DNA from 2 places in the Lentibacillus songyuanensis genome. Region 2 is predicted to be linked to the other one. Evidence: riboswitches for the same ligand, from Rfam matches in the RefSeq annotation. Region 2 holds a riboswitch; the other holds the start of a gene.
The links. Region 2 has a riboswitch for lysine ahead of WMZ97_RS16835 (Na+/H+ antiporter NhaC family protein). Riboswitches for the same ligand answer to the same signal wherever they lie in the genome.
Positions count from the first base shown of each region.

Region 1 (6,922 bases), on a different contig from region 2:
AGCGCTACTACCGCAGGACCAAGCAGTTTGTTTATCCAGTCACCACCAATCATATATGTGTCATAAGGAATATGGAATAACAATAAGACAACAATAATGATAAAAGTAGCGATAATAACCGGTACGGTAAAACTATAATTCACACGTTCATGGATTTGCATGGAAAGTAAATAGATTACTAGTGTACCAAGTATTGCCGCCACAGCAATTAAAAGATTAATCATGATCAATCCCCCTTCGTTTCACAAACCATTGGCCTACCAGACCGGATCCGGCTATCACCAGCACCGTACTTACTAACACAATTACGATTAAGAGCGACCCTTTTCCTGCAAAAAGATGCGCATAATCCAATATACCTACCGTTGCAGGGATAAAGAAAAAGGTTAAATTTCGTACAAAGAAACCTGCCCCTTCCTTAATCCATGCAACTTTTATAACATTTGCAGATAACAGAATGAACAACAGAATCATACCGATCACACTTCCTGGTATCGACAAATGTAAAACCTGCTGAATCCCGTTACCTATCAAATAAATCGCATATAAAATAACGACCTGCATGATTGTTTTACATATTTGCAACCTGGACACTTCTCCCCTACAAGAACGTGTTCAAAAAGGAGGATGAAAAGGACCGGGAAATTCGAGGCGGCATAGTTTCGAGCAGCGGGCTTCCACAGGATATGGTGGGTTCTACGTTGCCCACAGGACGTGGGCGGTATTAGTAGAACATCCTTATCCTAGATACATGAGCAACGGAGAAACAAGCCAACGAAGAAATTCGACGTGTCCTTTTCACCGGACTTTTTGAACATCCTCTACAAAAAATTAAAAACTAGAAGCATCTATTATAGACACTTCTAGCACTATTTTAAAAGCATTTCACCTTGACCTCGTCTTGACTAACTGTTTAGCTAAAAATAATTAATGTCCGGTTTCCACTTCGTCGACATGGGCCACGTGTTTATAATTTGCCAGAATAAGCAAAACAGAAAGGAACACAAAACTTGCACCAACTACAAAAGGAACGTGTGGGTTGTAAATTTCGGAAAGCTTCCCGGCCAGAAATGGTGCGATTGCAGCCCCAATAAATCGCAGAAAGCTATAGGCAGCCGATGCGGTTGCACGTTCAACGGTTGTTGCATTCATTACCGCGGTTGTGATTAATGTATTATTATTGCCAAGCAATGCCCCACAAACGATAACCGCTATAATCAGCAGCCATTGTGTATCGGTCCAAATTCCCATCGACAATAAAACACAAGCAAACAATGTTAGCATGATGCACATAGACTTAATGGTACCTAACGTTTGCTGAAGTTTGGGTGCCATAAAAACAGAAGTGACAGCAAGCAATATCCCCCAGCCGAGAAATACAAACCCCAGCCCATGTTCATCCAACCCTAGTACAAAGGGGGCGTATGCCAACAATGTAAAGAAGCCAAAATTATATAATCCTGCAGCAAAGCCGAAGATTCGTAATGACCGGTGTTTTAACGCCCGAAACGGATCAGCCAGCGATGTTTTTGGCTTTTCTGCTATCGACGCAGCACTAGCTGTTGGCATCAGGACAAATAACCCAATAAATGCAATGACCATTAATGATGCCACTCCTAAAAACGGACCGCGCCATGACATTGCTCCCAGCCAGCCGCCAAGCAGCGGACCGACAGAAATCCCCAAGCCAATTGCCGCCTCATATAAAATAACCGCCTTTGCATTGCCGCTTTTGGAAAGGGTCACAATTGCAGCTAAGGAAGTGGCAACAAATAGGGCATTACCCAGTCCCCAGCCGCCTCGAAGTCCAACAAGCGCCCAAATATCATTGGAAAAACCGCCCAATCCAGCGAAAAGGGCAATAATAACAATTCCGGTTAACAAGGTGCCTTTCATTCCAAGCCGGCTGGAAAGCGTGCCAGTAATCAGCATCGCCACGGCCATCACGGCATTATAGCTCGTAAACAGCAGTGTCACCTCACTGGGAGATGCATCAAGCTGACTGGCAATTGCCGGCAGGATCGGGTCAACCAGTCCCAGTCCCATAAAGGCAATAATACAGGCAAAAAAAACTGCCCATACCGATTTTGGCTGGCTCATAATACTTTGCTCCTGAACCGGTTGATCCCATTCTTTTGCTAAAGCTGTTGCGTGTTGCGCCATCAAAAAACTCCAATCCTTCAAATAATTTTATCCGCGTTCGTTCTCTGACCCCGAATAATCGAAAATAATGTGACTTTCATGATAAGTGATTGTATCATACAACTATTTGGTTGTATAGTGCAATTAGATGTAAAAAGGAGAAATACTTGCGATCAACCTATGGGAAATATACGATAATGGGGAGGTGTAAAAATGGATAAAGATTCGTTAAAAAATATTGAACATGAAGTTACGGTATTTGTTCGCCGAATTGTTCTGTCGGACAAACAGCATCGACGGCTGGAGCGGTCCGCCTATGTCATCCTCCGGCAATTATCTATACAAGGTCCGGCTGGTGTCAAATCGTTAGCAGAAAACCTGCACTTGGACATATCCACGATCTCCCGGCAAGCCGCTGCACTCGAGAAAAGAAATTATGTTGAAAAAATACCCAATCCTGAAGATGGCAGATCCTATTTTTACCGGATTACTGAACCAGGTGTCCATGAATTAGATGAAAACAAACAACGACGCTATCAAAAGCTCGAAGCGGCCTTATCTGATTGGTCCGATGAAGAAAAGCGAACATTCGCTGACCTGTTAAAAAAATATAACCAAACTGTGGAAAAAATATAATGAGGCAGGGACCTGTAAAGATCCCTGCCACCAAGAAAAAGTGCTATTAAACGTTCAACTTTCTGGTGAACTTAATCCGCTTTATATCCGGATCGATCAAAGCTTTTATAACCAGGCTTCAAAAAAGTCTTTGTAACCTTGTTTCATAATAGTGCTTGAAAAGTGGTCAAATGCATACTCCCGGTTTTCCTGAGAAATGTTAGTTGGCGTTGCTGCCGCCATGTTTACCAGTTCAAACCAATTCGTTTCATTTCCGGAAAACGCGTGCTTTGAATGAATATGGCCATAACATGGGTGCTCCGGTTTTACAATGATTTTACCCATCGCCAGCGCCTCAGTTAGCGGCATGGCATACGTATCAAACTTCGAACAGTTCCAATACACTTTTGCACTGTTCATCAAGGAAAAAATCTCATCCTGGGTCAGCGCAAACTGCGGTTTCACATTATCCGGAATGGAATAACGCTTCATACTTTCCCGGTATCTTTCTCCACCGAATACCATAACTACTTCTTTATCCGGATTTTGCCGGGCATATTTCAACACCAGATCCGGCCGGCGGTTCGCTTCATCTCTTCCAATCCAAAGAATGCGATTTTCCTTAATTTGCTGCGGAGCAAAATGCTTGTGTGCCAAATCTTCATTAAACCCGATCGGAATAACCGTGACATCGTTAACCCCAAACGTAGATGTTAATTGATCTTTTAAATAATCGGTTTGCACAATCGCCTTATCCACAACTCCATAAAACGGCTTCATCATCTCATAGCCAGTTAATGCTGGGTCGGGGATGCTATGCGGAAACAATACACTATGCTTCATAAACATACTTAAATAAGTAAAACCGGAAACCGTGTATATCACGTGCTCAATATTTTCCTTATCAAGCTTATCGAGTACAATATCATAGTTTACTAAATCACCTTTTTCATATTCGTAGCCCGGTAGATGATCGTACGCGCTAACATGACGTTCCGGAGATATGAATACGATTTCCACTCCCAATTCCTCACCAATTCGCTTTAAACGATCTGCAAACACTCGTGGACCCTGGGCTTCCGCAAATTGAATCTTCCGCATGACTAATCCGACTTTTTTCATGTCTATCAACCTCCAATCATCATCTTATCATAACCTTTCCATAACACCTGAGACAATCCTGATAAAGTGAAACTTCAATCAGTGGGGGTTTCCCTTTCTCCCCTGCTGATTGTTAGTTGAACAGAATCGGACCTTTACGGGCAGTTGACTCCCACTTATCTTTTTTGGTTTCACCTCTAAATCTTGAAGTGGGAGTCTTACTGCCCGTTAAGAGTGGGATAAATTACCCCCTTGCTGTTTCTCGTATTATCTGTTACAGTACAAGTAATTAAATACTTTTCTTATTTCAATTCGTTTGATATAAGGATAGAGGTTGCAAAGGCCATTAGTAAACAATAAGAGGATGATGGGACATCCAGTGATTATTGTGGAAAGGGGTATTTGCCGAAGTGGAAGGAATCTCATATTCCAGAAGCTGGTTCTGTTATTGAATAGGTGCAGAACTGTCATATAGGTTTTTGCTATATGGAGGGCTATCTACGCAGAGATGTGTACACGAAAATCATTCTGCAGCAGTGAAGCCGTCACTGCTGTATTTTTGCGTCTGAGTCCGGATTGCCCTTGATTTTCTTGCATGTATTTCATGTACCAAAAATTTGCAAAAGGGTGTGAAGCTATGTATTTCGGTCAAGTATTAACAGCAATGGTAACGCCATTTAATGCCAATGGTGAAGTAGATTACGAGGCAACCAGCACATTAGTTCAGCATTTAATTACAAATGGTTCTGATGGCCTTGTCGTGGCTGGAACTACTGGAGAATCTCCAACATTAACAACGGAGGAGAAACTAGCACTTTTTAAATGTGTGGTAAAAGCTGCGGACGGAAGGGTTCCTGTTATCGCTGGAACAGGGTCAAATAACACCAGTGCTTCCATTCATTTAACCAAACAAGCCGAAAAAACCGGTGTCGATGGGATAATGCTGGTAACTCCTTATTACAACAAGCCTTCACAGGAAGGGCTGTACCAGCACTTTAAAACGATTGCCGAATCGACTCCCTTACCAGTCATGCTATACAATATTCCAGGCCGCAGTGTTGTCAGTATGTCGGCTGAGACGATTATCCGCTTATCAAAGGTTGACAATATTGTCTCGTTAAAGGATGCAGGCGGGAATTTAAATGACAGTACGACGATTATCCAGGAAACAGCCGATGATTTTAGCGTTTATAGCGGTGATGATGGAATGGCCCTGCCAATGCTGGCTATCGGGGGTACCGGAGTTATTTCGGTTGCCTCGCACATTATCGGAAATGAGATGCAGAAAATGATCCATGATTATAAATTCGGCAACGTTCAACAAGCAGCTGAAATGCATCGTGAGCTTTTGCCAATCATGACTGCCTTATTCCAGGCTCCAAGCCCAACACCGGTCAAAGCAGCCTTAAATCTCGCTGGCGTGCCTGTTGGCGGTGTGCGCTTGCCACTGGTTCCGTTAAATGAAGAAGAAATGAATGACTTACAACACGTACTTCCATTGAAACAGACAAAAGCTATAAGCTAAGGTAACAAGTAATCGCAACAGCATAGTGCTGTTGCGATTACTTGTACATGCCGCGTCTAAAAGGACATCCTTCAACATTTCCATAAACGCGATTCTGATAAGCACATGGTTTTTGCTTCTGAAAAAAGTAAGTGCCGACACTCAAAAGGGAGCACTTTAACGAAGAAAAAGGCGTCTCAAAGTTGATTGTCAGGAGACATATTATCTATTCTTTCTTTTCCCTTCGTTGTTGCGCTTGCAGGGATATTACCTTCTCTGTTAATGCTTTTATACCGATACCCATTACAATATAAATGGGGAAAGAATACACGTATTTCCACCAGTTTAAATAATATATCTTCATCCATATAAAAATAGGCTCAGCAATAAATGCCCAAAAGACTGCAAAAAAAATTATGATGAATATAAACGGTTTCCATCTTGGCACCCATTGATATATTAGCATATACAACACGGGCAATGTACCAAAGTCCACGGGGGCCAATGGTGGAAAAAACTGTACCAGCTTATATCCATAAGTCCACGCTGACAAAACAACACCTGCGACATCAAGCGTGATTGCAATAATGACAATACAAAGACCATAAAAAGCAATTTCCATGGTTCTTGTTTTATCCAGCAGTCTCCACCAGATCACCAGAGGAACAATCATTAAAACTAAAAGGAACCACCAGTTAAAGGTAAACAGTACATCGTTCAACCAGCGATCATAAGTGACTTGAAAAAAATGCTTTTGTGCATCAGAAAGCTCTTCTACAGAGACAGAAAATTTATGTTTCATGGCGATCACCATTTTCATATAACCATTGTAAAATGCGAAGATTTAAAATCAGAATGAAAAATAAAATGGGGTATTCGATTACGGAGTACCACAGTTCCCACCCGTTGTAGTAAAAGAAACTGCTTTTTAGCAAATGTTCATATATACTGCTACATATAGTCCACATTGCAATGTAACCGATCTAAACAATATGCCTTTTTTAGAAACCGATATCCACCCTGTCAAAAAAATACTCACAGCGGGAAAAATACCGTATTCATAGACAAATCCAAGCGAATCCACACCTTTTTTGAAATAGCCATGATCCCATTTAATATCAAAATAATCATCGACAGTTAACTCCAAACATGACCGTAAAAGTAGATGTTGCGTATAATTGCCACTTAGACAGGTTTTTGAGGATGAAATAAGCAGCTAAATTCAGCACCATAATTGTACTCCAAAATAAACCATTGATTCATTCTCTTTTCGATATAGTTATTCTTTTAGTGTGCTCTTAGTGCAGGGTATTATGTGAAGTACATTATTCCGGTAAAAATACCTTCCCCTTTGTGCCGGAATAGGGCGCTTTCAATATAAAAAGATAGTTGGTTATTTGAAAAAATGGGATAATCCTTATGAAATAAATCTCATCAAACAATCAAGGTCATATTACAGTACATAGCTTACCAAACCTTTATAAGGAGTGACTTTAAATGAGTGTTAGAGAAGATAATTTGTACCCGGATTGCCCAACTATAATTAGGACGGTCAACGTT
Region 1 is NZ_JBCLVH010000001.1:301,548-308,469, reverse strand. Features, by position in the region: gene WMZ97_RS01440 (LrgB family protein) at 1-224, opposite strand, end outside; gene WMZ97_RS01435 (CidA/LrgA family protein) at 217-585, opposite strand; gene WMZ97_RS01430 (MFS transporter) at 928-2,163, opposite strand; gene WMZ97_RS01425 (MarR family winged helix-turn-helix transcriptional regulator) at 2,356-2,778, shown strand; gene WMZ97_RS01420 (glycosyltransferase) at 2,884-3,879, opposite strand; lysine riboswitch at 4,179-4,363, shown strand; gene dapA (4-hydroxy-tetrahydrodipicolinate synthase) at 4,496-5,383, shown strand; gene WMZ97_RS01410 (CBO0543 family protein) at 5,589-6,164, opposite strand; gene WMZ97_RS01405 (helicase) at 6,860-6,922, shown strand, end outside.
Region 1: linked by a shared signal. The riboswitch ahead of dapA (4-hydroxy-tetrahydrodipicolinate synthase) and the one ahead of WMZ97_RS16835 (Na+/H+ antiporter NhaC family protein) in region 2 are both predicted to bind lysine.

Region 2 (6,922 bases):
CCCACATTTCTTTACCTGCCTTTGGTGCATTACCAACACCAAAGCGCATTAAGAATACTGTTGTGAAATTGGTAAAAGAATTATATATACAGTGTACAGTTGGAGCAGAAAAACATGAGATGCGAACAAATGGAATAGGTCCGATTAATAAAGAAAAGAATAAGGGAGCTTTTAAAAAGCTAAAAGAAGTATTACGATTTCACCCATTTTTTCGGGTTTCTTCACCAACTGTTGAAGGGGTTGGTGTACGTTTTATCATTAGGTCCAAACTGAATGGATGGGCATTTGTTTTATTAGGAATGGCTATCGCAAATCGACCATGGACCATTATGCCTTCATTTAAAGGGGTTGTAGCACTTGCCTTTGCTTCAGGAGCATATGGATTGATTTTTCCTACATTATGGCAATTAAGTATGTCGTATAATCTTCCACGTTTTTTTGGTTTAATGTTTGCATCGATCTTGGCGATGCTTGTCTGGATTGTGTTTGCGCATAATTTGTGGGAACGTCCAAGTCAAAATACAACCAGTCATTTGCGCATGTTGTATAATACGGCAACGATTATCACATTGTTATTTTCTATCTTATTATATTATCTCGTATTGTTTGCGCTATTTCTCCTTGCAGTGTCTATATTTGTGCCGCCAGATCTTTTTGGTTTTCAATCCGATCAAAACGTTGGAGTGCATGACTATCTAAAACTTGCCTGGCTAGTTACGTCGGTTGCTACAGTTGCTGGTTCGATTGGGTCTGGGTTAGAGAAAACAGAGGTAGTTGGAAAGGTCACTTATGGCTATCGGCAATACCTCCGTTATGAACAGGCAAAACAAGATGAAAAGGAAGAAGAGTCAGATAAATATGGAAAAGCAGAGGATAATTAAAATGAAATTTCATTCCGTGGGGGATCCGATGTACAGGATGTGCTAGTGCTGGCTTTGTTACAGGACGTGACGGTTTTAGCCTGCCCTTTCTCCCCACTTCAAACAGAGGAACAAAGGCTAAGTTCTCAGGTATCTGAGTTGCAACGCCTTTGTGACCTGCGTCTTGCAGGCTGAGAACTGAATCGGACCTTTGTCATGCAGTTGACCCCCACTTGTCTTTTTTGATTTCGCCTCAAAATTTTGAAGTGGGGGTTTTACTACCTGTTAAGGTAGGATATAAAAAAACAAAAGGATCGGGTAACGTAATGAATTAACGAATAAATCGTATCTTTTGTGAACATCAATGTATTTGGATAGGAATCGGGACTAATCAATGCTAGTATGAAGGTAGACATCGTATCTTTTGTAGCAAGAGAGAAGGATGCAACGGTGAAATGGAAAACATGATAATGGATATTGCGCATTTTACTTGTTATCATAGGAGTTCGACTAATTGTAGAAGGTGTATCACAACATGCAGGAGAAAATCTATTTTTATTATACAAATGATTTACATAGTAATTTTTCCCAATGGTCAAGAGTAGCTGGATATATCAAGGATAAAAAGGCTAGCGCATTACTTGAACAGGCTTCCTGCTATGTGCTGGATGTCGGGGACCATGTCGATCGTGTCCATCCTATTACAGAGGCGTTTATGGGAAAAGCAAATGTCGCATTAATGAATGATGCGGGCTATGATATCGCAACCATTGGAAATAATGAAGGGATCACTCTTGGTAAAGGGGATTTGTATCATCTTTATGACGAAGCAAATTTTCAAGTGGTATGCGCAAATTTACACCATATGACAGAACCAGCACCGGCCTGGCTCAAATCCCATGTGTATGTGCAGTCAATGCATGGGGTCAAAGTTGGCATCATTGGGCTTACAGCACCGTTTAATGATTACTATGAGCTGCTAGATTGGCATGTCAATGATCCCTTTACCGTCTTAGAGCGTGAAATAAATAAACTAAAGCCGACTGCTGATATTATTGTTTTGCTATCGCATCTTGGTCTCAGTGAAGATCAGGCGATAGCAAGACGATTTCCGGAGATAGATGTGATTATTGGTGGTCATACTCATCATTTATTACGAACCGGTGAGACGATTAATCAAACACTTCTAACCGCTGCCGGAAAACATGCCTACTTTATTGGAGAGGTTCTATTGACATGGGATCATGATCAACAACAACTTGTTCATAAAGAAGCATATGCGACGGATATTACGCATGTGGCCGAAGACGAACAAACAGAAAACAAACTTCTGGAATTAACGAAACAGGCAGAAGATCGATTGGGCAAGACAGTTGTTTATTTGCAGGAACCGATTAAAGTGAAGTGGTTTGAGGATACAAAAATTATGGAGAAATTGACGGAAACGATGAAGCACTGGACAAAAGCTGATTGCGCAATGTTAAATTCCGGCGTGCTGCTTGATGAATTAATGGAAGGGGATGTCACGTATCAGGATATTCATCGAATTTGTCCGCATCCGATTAATCCGTGTGTTGTTGAACTAAATGGTAACGAATTGCTCGAGGTTGTTCGCGCATCATTTACCAAGGAATTAATGGAATTGCCGTTGAAAGGGTTTGGATTTCGCGGTGAGTTGATTGGCCGTATGGTATTTTCTGGATTGACCGTTCGTACCAAGCTTTATCCAGATGGCTATGAAACCGTCAAAGAGGTTTTATTCCATCAGGAAGCCCTTGATCCTAATCGGACCTATACGGTAGCTGTTGCCGATACGTTTACTTTTGGTCGACTGCTTCCAGAAGTTGCCCGATCAGAAACGAAAAGGTATTTTCTACCGGAACTTTTGCGTGATTTGCTTGCTTATACATTAAAAAAAGACTTCGCAAAACGGTGATTCGACGTCCAACCTCTTACTTTCGGCACCTGTCAAGTGACATTGCCCAAGCTTCATGAATACACATGTAGTGTTAGCTTAGAAGGGGGCATATTCATGATCACGGTGAATCCGCTGGAAGTTGAAGGAATGTTTTTTACTGCTATTACGGTAGAGTTGCCTAAGACCAATTTATTAATGATTACGAATGAAATTGGCTATATTATGTGTGGTGCGCTAGATGTGGACGTATTAAACAATGTGTTGGCTGACCGTAACGTTATCGCCGGGCGAGCGGTTGGAGTCAAGACGATTGATGATTTACTTAACGCACCACTCGAAAAGATTACTGATGCATCTAAGGCCTATGGCTGGGAGTCCGGCATGATCGGCCGTGATGCGTTAATCCATATATCATAATTAATTATGTCTTCCTTTAATGGGAGGCTTTTTTATTTGCAGGGGCAAAGATGCTGGAATTAATCCGGAATTGCAAATTCTAACTCCCGTGAAACAAGCATAAATTGTTTTTAAGGGGGGGTCATATTGATAAGACGCAAAGCTTTTCGGAAAAGAAGAACACCACCTCCAGCGAAATATATACTTGTTATCACTATGCTATTGTTCGTGTTAATGATTGGATTGACGTTTGTTATCGTAAACGCGGGGATAAAACCGACATTAATGGATGTTGCTGAGAGTAAAACAACTGAATTCGCCACACGCGGTATCAACGCTGCGGTGCAGTTTGCGGGGGATTATAATTTTGAAGATATGACGGAATTCACACAGGATAATGATGGAAATATTACCTCTTGGAAATTTGATTCAGGTGCTGTCAATGAAATAAATCGCTATGCCACAGATAAGGTTGAGGAATTCTTTTTGCGGATGAACAGTGGTAAGGTACCGGATGAAGAAACGTCAGATCTTGATTTGGAATATGGAGATACGGTTGAGGGAAAGCGCACGGAAGATCCGACACTGGTAGAGATTCCCCTTGGACAGGTGACAGGTAACACGGTGCTTGCCAACCTTGGACCTAAAATTCCGGTGAATTTGGAGTTTACAGGGAATGTGAAAACGGATGTTGTGCACGAGGTAGAGGATTTTGGAATTAATAGCGCGATGGTTAAAATTTACATCCACGTAGAGGGTCAAGTCCAAACTATTATCCCGTTTTCCTCCAGTGTGAAGGATGTCAGTACGGACGTCTATATTACATCCGGGGTTGTAATCGGGAAGGTTCCTGATTATTATGGTGGAGGAGGCAATAACAATCCGCCAATCTCAATACCCAAAAATGAGTTGCAAAAAGATAAATAGGCTAGTATAGTAATAGATGTTGAACTACCTCATAATTTCATAATAAACCTTATCAGATCGGTGAGGTAGAGGTGCAATCAGTATCAGTAACCAATCAGAGGATGACAACAATGAGGATTGGCGAAAGGGCTGATTGCCGAAGCATCATAAGGGTCAAGCTTATGGAATGCTGGTATTTCCCTCAATAAGGGATATACTGTCATACATGATGGCAAATGTATGGAGAACTACTGATCGAAATGGAGGATAACGTATACTTATAAACAATGGTAGGTTATTTTCTATCGTTGTTTTTTTGTGTTTTCTACGATTTTTTCCGGGTTCTTCAGGCGTTTGCATAGAAAATGGAGGTTTTATCATGGTGGGAACGATTTATTCATTACTCCCCCCAGTACTCATGCTGGTACTTGTCTTATTTACGAGGAGGGTACTGCTTTCACTTGGGGTGGGGATTATTGTTGGGGCATTATTTATTCATCATTTTAATATCCTAGAATCATTAAAAGAAATTTGGCGAACATTTTATACCATTTTTGTAACCGATGGGGCAGTTGACAGTGGAAATCTGTTACTGCTGGGATTTTTATTGCTGCTCGGGATAATGACTGCATTTATCACAGCCTCTGGGGGCAGTCGCGCATTTGGTGACTGGATGATAAGACGGGTTAAGACAAGAGTGGGTGCCCAGGTAATGACTGCTGTGTTAGGTATTATTATTTTTATTGATGATTATTTTAATGCGCTTGCTGTTGGACAGATTGCACGGCCTTTAACGGACAGACACCATATCTCACGTGCGAAATTATCTTATTATATTGATTCTACGTCTGCACCTGTCACTGTTATTTCACCCATATCCAGCTGGGGTGCGTACATTATTGGTCTGTTAGGGAGTTTATTTGCGGCAAATAGAATAACCGAATTTCAGCCATTTGAAGCTTTTATCAAAATGATTCCCTATAACTTTTACGCACTTGGTGCACTTATTTTGGTGTTTCTCGTTGCCTATATGAAAATTGATATTGGACCAATGCGAAAACATGAACAAAATGCGGAATCTACGGGTGAAGTTGTCATTTCGAATGAAAACATACCGGGTGATTTAACGGAAGCCTTTAAGCCACATGAAAATGGCCGTGTCTACCATCTGCTTGTGCCTATTCTGGCCCTTGTTGTAGGAACGGTCTTAATGATGGTTATTACAGGAATACAGGCTAGTGATGAAGCTGGCGTTTTAGCTGTGTTTGCAAACATCAAAGTAGAAGTTTCGCTGTTTACAGGGGGCTTATTAGCTGTTGTTATTGCACTCATCTTGCATCTTCGTGAAAGTCGTCCAAAGGCAGCTGTTTCCAGAATGTTGACCAAGGGGATCAACGCAATGCTTCCGGCCATTTATATTTTGCTTTTGGCATGGATGATTGGTTCCATAATTGGTACGTTAGAAACGGGAAGTTATTTGGCACAGCTTGTTGATAATGCATCGATAAGTCCCGGTTATTTACCTTTTTTGTTTTTTATAATTGCTGGTTTTATGGCACTTGCGACTGGAACATCATGGGGAACGTTTGGTATTATGCTGCCAATTGCGGCGGAGGTGGCGATGTTAGCTGACCCTTCGATGCTGATTCCTTCTTTATCTGCCGTACTTGCTGGAGCGGTGTTCGGTGATCACTGTTCTCCGATCTCAGATACAACAATTCTGTCGTCAACAGGGGCAGGAGTAAGCCATATCGATCACGTAATGACACAAATTCCGTATGCACTTTTGGTCGCATTGGTGTCAGCGATTGGCTACTTAATTGTTGGTTGGACTAATCATGTATTATTGGCATTAGCCGCAACCATTGTCATGCTTATTGTGATCGGTTTTCTATTCCGATTTATCGAAAAAACAAAAGTAACCAATTAACGAAAAGAGTCCGGGAAAAAGTGTTTTAGTTATAGAGAAATCCGAATAGATTCAAGTTTCTTCGATTGGAACTTGCATTCGTTCGGATTTTTCTTTTTATGGATAGAATGGATAAACTTTATAAAGGAGGTATCTTGATATAGCTAAAGATTTTTTAATAATACGAATAGGGAAACCTTGATACTGATTAGATGTAAAATGCGATGTAACCATGGATGGTGAATATCTTACCTTTACCGCTACGGGAGAAACTACGCTTTCCACGGGCTCGCGATAAGCCTCCTGGTCGCAAAGAATGCTCACTGCAGGGGCTCATTGTCTTCGCTTTCCCGTTGAAGTCTCCGTGTTTTTCCTCCGCTAGTATAGTGTTTGCTATTATCTATAAACAGCTATACCAGTCTGGGTGAGTGAAGGGTGGGGACTCTCGAAAAATTAATATTCTAATCTTTTCGTCTTTAGTGTACAAAATTTCCGTTATCTCCTAGCCTCTTTCCATTTAGTACTTCAAATCAGATAAGTCCAAAATTTCCTTTTGACATAGGTAAAAAGTAGCGCTATAATACAAGCATAGATATCAGAAAAGAGTAAAGATTTTCATTTCCCTTAATATATATTAAGGGAAGGGGAAATTAGGAGACGAGGAGGTTACAAAATGGAGAATCGTTCGCAATGGGGAACAAGGGCTGGGTTTATTATGGCTGCAGTAGGATCCGCCATCGGACTTGGGAATATTTGGCGTTTTCCATCGGAAGCTTATGCGAATGGTGGGGGGGCATTTTTTATCCCGTATCTAGTTGCGTTACTCACCGCAGGGATCCCAATTTTAATTCTGGAATTCACGATGGGACATAAGTATCGTGGATCTGCACCATTAACCTACAAGCGGATGAATAAGAAATCCGAATTTGTTGG
Region 2 is NZ_JBCLVH010000020.1:49,623-56,544, forward strand. Features, by position in the region: gene WMZ97_RS16815 (hypothetical protein) at 1-881, shown strand, start outside; gene WMZ97_RS16820 (bifunctional metallophosphatase/5'-nucleotidase) at 1,396-2,796, shown strand; gene WMZ97_RS16825 (YunC family protein) at 2,893-3,195, shown strand; gene yunB (sporulation protein YunB) at 3,322-4,101, shown strand; lysine riboswitch at 4,160-4,339, shown strand; gene WMZ97_RS16835 (Na+/H+ antiporter NhaC family protein) at 4,460-6,010, shown strand; gene WMZ97_RS16840 (sodium-dependent transporter) at 6,663-6,922, shown strand, end outside.